2 regions of the Achromobacter spanius genome follow, and region 1 is predicted to be linked to the other one. Evidence: riboswitches for the same ligand, from Rfam matches in the RefSeq annotation. Region 1 holds a riboswitch; the other holds the start of a gene.
What was found. A riboswitch is a leader RNA that binds a small molecule or an ion and turns the genes downstream of it on or off. The one in region 1 is predicted to bind thiamine pyrophosphate.
Positions count from the first base shown of each region.

Region 1 (4,543 bases):
CGTGAAGAAGGTGCTGGACACCGTGCTGATCAAGCCGATGTGGGTGGTGGCGCGCGCAATCGCGGCCATGGTGGTCAGCGGCTCCAGATACCAGCGCGGCCCGTCGCCGATGTTGTCGGTGGACTGGCCGTCGGCAAAGAAAATGGCGTCCAGCTTGCCGCGTTCGGCCGTTTGCGCAAGCGCTTCGTAATAGCGGATGTCGCCCAGGCGTTCGGCGGCCGAATCCGGGTGGCGCCACGCGGCGCGGTGGTGGCCGCAGCCGAAGATGAACAGGTTCAGGTGCAGCATGGCGGTCAATTCTTGACGAGTCCGCCGTCCACGACCAGGTTCTGGCCGGTGACGCTGCGCGACCACGGGCAGGCGAAGAACAGCACCGCATCGGCGAACTGTTCGGGCGTGGTGACGGTGCGCAAAGGCGTGCTGGCCGCAATCAGGTCGAACACCGCTTCGGGCGTGGCGGCCGATGCGTCGGTGGTGCGCAGCAAGCCGCCCGACACCATGTTGACCGTGATGCCATCGGGGCCCAGGTCCTGCGACAGCGTGCGCGTGAATGACAGCAGCGCGGCCTTGGCGGCGGTGTAGTCGTGATAGGGCACCACCGGGTTCTGGACCAGGTTGGTGCCAATGTTGATGATGCGGCCCACGCCCGCGCCGCGCATGCCGGGCAGCGCGGCCTGCGTGGTGTTCAGCGCGCCGCGCACGCAGCCTTCGATCTGCTGGTTCAGGTGGTCCCAGGTCAGCGTGTCGGCGTGGGGGCGGGCATCGCCATTGAACTGAAAGGCGGGCAGCGCATTGTTGACCACCGTGCTCACCGGCATGCCGAAATGGCTTTGCGCCTGCGCGACCATGGCGGCCACGGCAACGGCATCGCGCACGTCGGCCTGCACCGCCAACGCCCGGTCGGGCGCGGCGGCCGCCAGCGCCTGGGCGGCATCCGCGCTGTTCAGGTAATTGATCACCACGCGCGCGCCTTCCCGCAGAAAGGCCCGCGTGATGTGCGCGCCCAGTCCGCGGGCGCCGCCCGTGACAATCACCAGTTGTTCGTTCAGGGCAGGGGCGGAAGGGGCAATGGACATGGTCGGCTCGTCGGTTCTCTGGCACGCATGCAAACAGGTGCCGCAAGCGGGCGAACTTAGCATAAATCCATGCGTTGACATTGGCTCGCCGCGACCCTAATCTTGCGGCAATTCCTGGGGGAGCCCGTTTGGGCTGAGATTCCGCGTCATGCGGTAACCCTTTGAACCTGATCCGGGTAATGCCGGCGAAGGGAAGGACATCGCACGGTTCGTGTGCCCTCCCTAGACTTTCATCCATCAGCGGCCCCTGTTCCTCACGGGCCGCCGCGTTGTGCGTCCGGCTATCGGCCGGGCCAGGGAGGACTGTTTTTCATGCTGACCCAAACCACCGCCTTGTTGTGGCTGCTGCTGTTTTCAGGCGGCTTCGCCGTCGCCAGCGTGCTCTATACCCGTCGCAAGCGCGGCACGCTGGAAGACTACATCGTGGCCCGCAACAGCCAGGGTGCGTTCGGCACCATCCTGACGCTGATGGCGTCTACGCTGGGCGCGTGGATCCTGTTCTCACCCGCGCAGGCCGCCACCTGGGGCGGACTGGCGGCGGTGATCGGCTATGCGCTGGGGTCCATGTCTCCACGCCTGGTAATGATTCCGCTGGGGCGGCGCATGCGTGAACTGATTCCGCATGGCCATACCCTGACTGAATTCCTGATGGCGCGTTACGGTCGCCCGATGTACGGGCTGGCGCTTTTCATCATGCTGTTCTATCTGTTCATAGCCTTGTCGGCCGAGGTCACGGCGATTGCCAAGCTGGTCACAATGCTGGCGCCCGTGCCGCTGTGGACCACCGCCGCCATCGTGATGGGCACGACGCTGCTTTACACCACCTATGGCGGGCTGCGTTCGTCGATCTTCACCGACCAGGTGCAGATGATGGTGATTCTGCCCTTGCTGGTGATCCTGTGCGTGGTGGGCTGGCAGGCGGCGGGCGGCGCGCTGCCCACCATCGAAGCGCTGCAAGCCCGCGCGCCCCAATTGCTGGACCTGACGGACCCCGTGGGCGTGAAGGCGGGCCTGACGTTCTTCGTGGCGATCCTGTTGACCGGCATCTTCCACCAGGGCAACTGGCAGCGCATCTACGCCGCGAAAGATGCGCGGTCGATGCGCAATGGTTTTCTGCTGGGCGGCCTGCTGGCCGCACCCTTCATCTTTCTGATGGGCCTGTTCGGCCTGGCGTTCGTGGGCCTGGCGCCGCAGGGCGATAGCTCTATCGCGCTGTTCAGCGTCATCATGCCGCACGCGCCGGCCTGGTTCGTGATTGCCTTGATCCCGCTGGGCCTGGCGTTGGTGATGAGCACGGCCGACACGGCGATCAGCGCGGTGTCCAGCATCGTGGCGGTGGACATGCGCCGGCTGATGCCGCAGGCCAATGGCGGCGACATGAAGCGCCTGGCCCGCTGGGCCGTGCTGCTGCTGGCGATTCCCGTGATGATCGTGGCTTCGCAAGGCTATAGCGTGCTGTATCTGTTCCTGCTGGCCGACCTGCTGTGCTCGGCCGCGGCGTTTCCGGTTTTCTACGGCCTGTTCAGCCGCAAGCATGACGGAGTGACTGCCACCACGGCAACGGCGGCGGGGCTGGTGGTAGGGCTGTTCTTTTTCCCGGCGCCGGGCGACAAGCCCACGTTCTTGCTGGAATCGTTTTTGCTGGCGGCGTTTGTGCCGGTTGTGGTGACGGTGCTGATGCGCCTGGCACGCCGTGGGGTGCAGGAGTTTGATTTGTCCACGCTGAGCGCGGCGGTGCGGCGGCTGGATAAGGATGCGGTCTGAGGGGCGAGCGGTCTGAGGGGGACGCGGTCTGAAGAGGCTTGACGGACAGGCCCCGAATACAAAAAAGCCTTGGAACACGTAGTGGTGTCCAAGGCTTTTTCGTCTGGTGTTTGGTGGAGCGGAGGAGGATCGAACTCCCGACCTTCGCATTGCGAACGCGACGCTCTCCCAGCTGAGCTACCGCCCCAATGAAGCAAGAGCAAAACTATACCTGAACTTCAAAGCGCCGCGCAATACGGCGCCAGGCAATTATTTTCAGACGAATTCCAGCGTGGCCACGACCGGCGCGTGGTCAGAAGGCTGCTCGTTGCGGCGCGGTTCCTTGTCGATGACGCAGGCCACGCAGCGCTTGACCAGCGGCGCGGACAGCAGCACGTGGTCGATCCGCAGGCCGGCGTTGCGGCGGAAGGCGAATTGCCGGTAGTCCCACCACGAAAACGACTTCTCCGGCTGCTCGAACAGGCGGAAGGAATCGGTCAGGCCCAGGTCGAGCAGGGCGCGCAAGGCGGCGCGTTCGGGCTCGGACACCAGCACCTGGCCTTCCCACTTTTCGGGGTTGTGCACGTCTTCATCGGCGGGGGCAACGTTGTAGTCGCCCAGCACGGCCAGACGCGGAAACTGCTTGATCTCGTCGGCCAGCCAATTGCGCATGGCGTCAAACCACGCCAGCTTGTACGCGTACTTGTCCGAATCCACGGCCTGCCCGTTGGGGCAATACGCGCAAACCACGCGGACATCGCCTTCCGGGCTGGGAAACGTCAGCGCCAGCACGCGCTGCTGCGGGTCTTCGTAGCCGGGAATGTTGCGCACCATCGTCGTGCCCGGCACACGCGACACGATCGCCACGCCGTTATAGGTCTTCTGGCCCGCCCAGACGGCGTGGTAGCCGGCTTCCTTGAAAGCCGCCTCGGGAAACTTGTCGTCCGTCAGCTTCAGTTCCTGGATGCACAGCACGTCAACCGGATTGGCCGCCAGCCAATCCAGCACCTGCTGCAGGCGTACGTTCAAGGAGTTCACGTTCCAGGTGGCGAGTTTCATATCTTTCGTAGACCGTTTGTTTATGCGGTTCTCAGGGGTGCTGCCTTCCAAAAAACCGATCTAGCTACGCAGTTGGATACGCATTTGGCTACTCATCCGTGGCGTGGTTGGCGAGCGCCATGGAGAAGGCCAGATGATACCTGCTGATGCTGCGTTCTTCTGCTGGCTGCTCAATGGGGGATGTGGGGCTCCTCTTGCGGCACGTTAGCCTTAGGGGGCCCTAGTTTCTTCATCTGCTTGACGTCGGTCGCGCTGAGTTCACAGGTGTCCACGTCTGCGGCGATGCCACGATTGATGGCTTCGTCCTCTTCCTGAGTGGGAACAATCGTTCCTTGCTTAAGCTTCGGCATACTTCACCCTGATCAACGCTCCGAGCCGCTGTTCAGCATCCGGCTCTTCGCTTTTTCTATATGCGCCCGCATGACGTTGCGGGCGCCGTCGGCGTCTTGTTCCTGGATCAGGCGGTAGATGTGGCGGTGTTCGTCGATGGCGGCGCGGGTGCGTTTCCAGGGTTCGCTGTGTACCAGGTGGCGCATGACGTTGACGGCGTGGCTGACGTCGTATTCCAGCGACTTCAACACCTGCACGAAGCGCTGGTTGCTGGTGGCGGTGGCGATGGCGCGGTGAAAGCCGTAGTCGTAATGGTGGGCGATGGCGCCGGAGGC
Region 1 covers NZ_CP034689.1:2,532,313-2,536,855, forward strand. Annotated here, with positions in the region: gene ELS24_RS11785 (LLM class flavin-dependent oxidoreductase) at 1-288, opposite strand, end outside; gene ELS24_RS11790 (3-oxoacyl-ACP reductase) at 294-1,076, opposite strand; TPP riboswitch at 1,183-1,287, shown strand; gene ELS24_RS11795 (sodium:solute symporter family protein) at 1,389-2,840, shown strand; tRNA gene ELS24_RS11800 (tRNA-Ala) at 2,952-3,027, opposite strand; gene xth (exodeoxyribonuclease III) at 3,096-3,878, opposite strand; gene ELS24_RS11815 (FadR/GntR family transcriptional regulator) at 4,241-4,543, opposite strand, start outside.

Region 2 (4,543 bases), 3.1 Mb from region 1:
GTGGTCGCCAGCGGCCTTGCCATTGATTGAAGCGCTGCGTGCACCTTTGGGAACCCGCCACCCGGTGGGCTACGAAAGCAGCTTCGTCGCTAACTACGTTCCGAATCAGTCCAGCCTGCTGCCACCGACGCTCGCCACGGACTTGTACAACGCAGGCCGTAGCCAAGATCAGCAACCCGCGGGAACGTACGCCCGCGAGGTGCTGGAGCAATTGCTTATCGACTTGTCCTGGTCATCGTCGCGCCTGGAGGGCAACAACAAGAGCTTGCTGGACACCAAGGAACTCTTCGAGCTTGGCGAGCAAGCCGACCCCCTCGACGAAGACACCCTGATGTTGCTGAACCACAAGAACGCCATCGAGTTCCTGGTCGACGCGGTGCCTACCGAAGGCATCACCGTGCCGGTCATCGTCGACCTGCAGGCCAAGTTAATGAGGGATCTATTACGAGACTCACGCGACATAGGCCGCTTCCGTCGACGTCTGGTGAATATAGATGGCTCTGTCTACTCACCAAACAACATCCCCACGTTCCTGGAAGAGTCACTGAATGCCATCGTCGACAAGGCTCGCCACATTCACAATCCGGTTGAAGCGGCATTCTTCCTTTGGGTCAATGTGGCTTATCTACAGCCCTTCGCGGACGGCAACAAGCGCACAAGTCGCCTGAGCGCCAACATGCCGCTCTTGCTGCATAACTGCGCCCCCCTGTCTTTCCTGGATGTGGAGCGCACGGACTACGCCATGGCCATGCTTGGCGTCTATGAACAGCGCAACGTCGCCGCAGCGGTGGAGTTGTTTGAGTTCATCTATCGTCGATCCATCCAGAAGTACAGCGTATTGCGCGCCTCCCTATCCGTCCCCGACCCGCTTCGCGCCCGGTATCGACAGAGCCTCAATGAGATCATGCAGTTCGTCGTCTTCTATCGCCGAACGCTGGCGGACACATTGTCGGAGGTGTCGGTAGAGCCCGACGACGTCGAGGCATTGCGCACCATCGCGAACACTGAACTGGACCACCTCGAGCAATACAACTGCGCCCGCTATAACCTGGCTAGAGGCATGACGCAGAAGTGGATTGACGCTGGGCGACCTCGGTAGCTGGCAGGCCCGAAACTTCCCCCGCATTGCGGGTTAACATTGCCTCTGCTCCGGGGTGCACGCCAGTGCTGAGAATCAAACCCGCGAACTTGACCCGGTTCATGCCGGCGTAAGAAGAGCATTCGCCCTGCCGCGCCTTTGCGCCGCTTGTGCGGGCGGGCTTCGGAGCTTCCCTGTATTGGAATCAACGAACGCCCATGAACAACGCCGCCCCGCCCGTCGCGGAACTCCTTGAATTCATTGCCCAGGACGGCTGCACCGACGCGCAGTTTGATCAGCTTGCGCTGCGGCTGTTTGCGTATCAGTACGGCGCCAACGCCCCCTACCGCGCGTTCTGCCAGCGCCGGGGCGCGACGGTGCGCAATGTGAAGACCTGGAGCGACATTCCCGCCGTGCCCATCGACGCCTTCAAGGCGATGGAACTGCGCTGTGAACCCGCCCGCCCCGACGAGCGCGTCTTCATGACCAGCGGCACCACGCGCGCCGACATGCGCGGGCGCCACTTCCACCCGCACCTGGACGTCTACGACCTGTCCATGACGCGCAACTTCGCCGCCCGCGTCATGCGGGGCACGCCGCGCTTGCCGATGGGCATTCTGTTCCCGGACGAAGTCGCCATGCCCAATTCGTCGCTGGCGCATTACCTGGCGCTGGCCAAGACCGCGTTTGGCAGCGACGACAGCCGCTATTTCATGTCGCCCCAGGGCATCGATCTTGATGGCTTGTGGCGCCGCCTGGAAGCCGCCGAGCGCGATGGCGAGCCCTACGCCCTGCTGGGCGCCAGCTTCAGCTTCGTGCATGTGATCGACGCGCTGCGCAAGGCAGGCCGAACGTTCCGCCTGCCGCCGGGCAGCCGCATTCTGGACACCGGCGGCTACAAGGGCCAATCGCGCGAATTGCCGCTGGACACGTTCTATGCCGAACTATCGGACCTGCTGGGCGTGCCGCGCGCGCTGTGCATCAACATGTACGGCATGACGGAACTCAGCACGCAGTTCTATGACGACGGCAACGCCATGGTCCCTTCCGTGAAATCGGGGCCGCACTGGATCCGTTCGCGCCTGGTGGACCCTGTCACGGGGCGCACGGTGCCGGCCGGCGAACGCGGCATTCTGGCGCATTGCGACCTGGGCAACTTCAATTCGGTCAGCACCATCCTTACCGAAGACGTGGGCGAACCCGCCGACGGCGGCTTTTTGCTGCTGGGCCGCGCCGAGGGCGCGCAGGCCAAGGGTTGCTCGCTGGCGGTCGAAGAATTCATTCAGTCCACGCGGCCATGAACGCGCAACGGATCGACGCGGGCTATCTGCCGGGGCTGGCTTCGGCCGATGTCCAATGGCAGACGCTGCCCTTCGAGCAGGATGGCCAGCGCGTCGACGTGGCCGTGCCGGTGCTGACCGCCCCGCAGATGCGGGCGCTGGCGCAGCGCGTCAAAGAGGCCAGCGCCCAGCATCTGAAGACGATGACGGTGTCGGAAATCATCAACGTCATCGACCGCGCCATCGCTCGCCTGCTGGATCCCAACGACCCATACCGGCAACAAGCCGACGCGCTGCTGCCGATCGTCAGCGGCTACGACGCGCAGATGGTGCGGCTGGGCCTCACCGGCTTTTTCAAGACGTTTCGCGCGCCGCAACTGCACCGCTTTGTGGCCGAGGACTTCGCCAACCCCAAGGTGCTGGACGGCTTTCAGCCCGCGCCGAAAGGCGGCGCGGTGCGCGCCCATGGCCCGCAGTTGCTGGTGCATAGCTGGGCGGGCAACGTGCCCGCGCTGGCGTTGTGGAGCCTGATCTGCGGGCTGCTGGTGAAGGCGGGCAATATCGGCAAGCTGCCCAGCGCCGAGCCGCTGTTTGCCGGCTGGTTCGCGCGCCTGCTGGCGGAAGTGCATCCGCCGCTTGCCGATTGCCTGGCCGTGGTGTGGTGGCGCGGCGCGGGGGACGACGATGCCGCCGCGCTCTACGCGCAGGCGGATACGGTGGTGGCTTACGGCGGCAACGACGCGCTGCACGCCATTCAGCAACGCCTGCCCGTCACTACGCGCTTTCTGGCGCATGGCCACAAGCTGGGCTTTGGCGTGGTCAGCGCGGCGGCGCTGGACGCGCAGAAGGGCCCCGCCCTGGCTCGTCGCGCGGCCTGGGATGTGATGCGCTACGACCAGCAGGGCTGTTACTCGCCCCAGGTTTTCTACGTGCAGCGCGGCGGCCCGGTATCGCCGCGCGACTTTGCCGGCTATCTGGCGGGCGAACTGGCCAATCTGCAACGCCGCTTTCCGCGCCGCGCGCTGGACCTGGCGGAATCCGCCGCGGTGGCGAAGTGGCGGCAGACCATCGAATGGCAGTTGCCGGATGGTGGGGCCGACGCGCTGATCGGCGAGCCCGACGCGGCATGGAGCGTCTCGTACACCGATGCCGCCGCGCCGCTTGCGCCCACGGCTCTGCAACGCAGCATCGTGGTGGCCGGCGTCGACACGCTGGATGACGTGGCGCCGTTGGTGGCCGCGCATAGCCGCTATCTGCAAACAGCGGGCGTGGCAGCCACGCCCGAAGAGCTCTACCGCCTGGCCGATCAACTGGGCGCGGCGGGCGTCACCCGCATCAGCGCCATCGGCGCGATGAGTCTGCCCGAAGCCGGCTGGCATCACGACGGCCGCTTCAACCTGCTGGATCTGGTTCGCATGACCGAAATCGAGCAATCCGCCGAAGCCGCCGCCGACCCTTACGCGCCGTACGAACCATGATGGCGGACCCGTCCCGGCCCTTTCTTCACATCGAAGAGGCGGTCTACACCTACCCCGGCCGCGCGCCCATCGTGAACGGCATCGACTGGCGCCTGCAAGCCGGCGGCTTTCATTGCCTGGTTGGCCGCAGCGGCTGCGGCAAGACGACGCTGCTGAAACTTGCCGCCGGCCTGATCACGCCGCAGTCCGGCCGCGTCGTGCTGCAAGACGGCACGCCCGCCGCGCCCGGCCCGCAACTGGGTTATGTGTTTCAAGCACCCACGCTGCTGGAATGGCAACGCGTGGTCGACAACGTGCTGCTGCCCGTGTCGCTGCAACGCCGGCCGCTGCCGGAAGACCTGGAACGCGCGCACGGCTTGCTGGCCATGCTGGGGCTGTCCGACCATGCACAACACTATCCCCGCCAGCTATCCGGTGGCCAACAAAGCCGCGTGGCGCTGGCGCGGGCCTTGATTCTTGAACCGGCCTTGCTGCTGCTGGATGAACCGTTCGCGGCGCTGGACGCCATCACGCGCGGCGAGCTGCAAGACGACCTGCTGCGCATGTGCCGCCTGCGCAATACCACCGTGCTGTTCGTCACCCACGACATCAGCGAAGCGGTGTACCTGGGCGACCGCGTCGCGGTGATGCACCAGGGCCGCATGCTTGCCGACCTGCCGGTGAACCTGCCCGCGCCGCGCACGCAAGCCATGCGCCATGGCGCGGCA
Region 2 covers NZ_CP034689.1:6,074,665-6,079,207, forward strand. Annotated here, with positions in the region: gene ELS24_RS27780 (Fic family protein) at 1-1,099, shown strand, start outside; TPP riboswitch at 1,141-1,232, shown strand; gene ELS24_RS27785 (long-chain fatty acid--CoA ligase) at 1,297-2,379, shown strand; gene ELS24_RS27790 (acyl-CoA reductase) at 2,376-3,836, shown strand; gene ELS24_RS27795 (ABC transporter ATP-binding protein) at 3,833-4,543, shown strand, end outside.
Region 2: linked by a shared signal. The riboswitch ahead of ELS24_RS27785 (long-chain fatty acid--CoA ligase) and the one ahead of ELS24_RS11795 (sodium:solute symporter family protein) in region 1 are both predicted to bind thiamine pyrophosphate.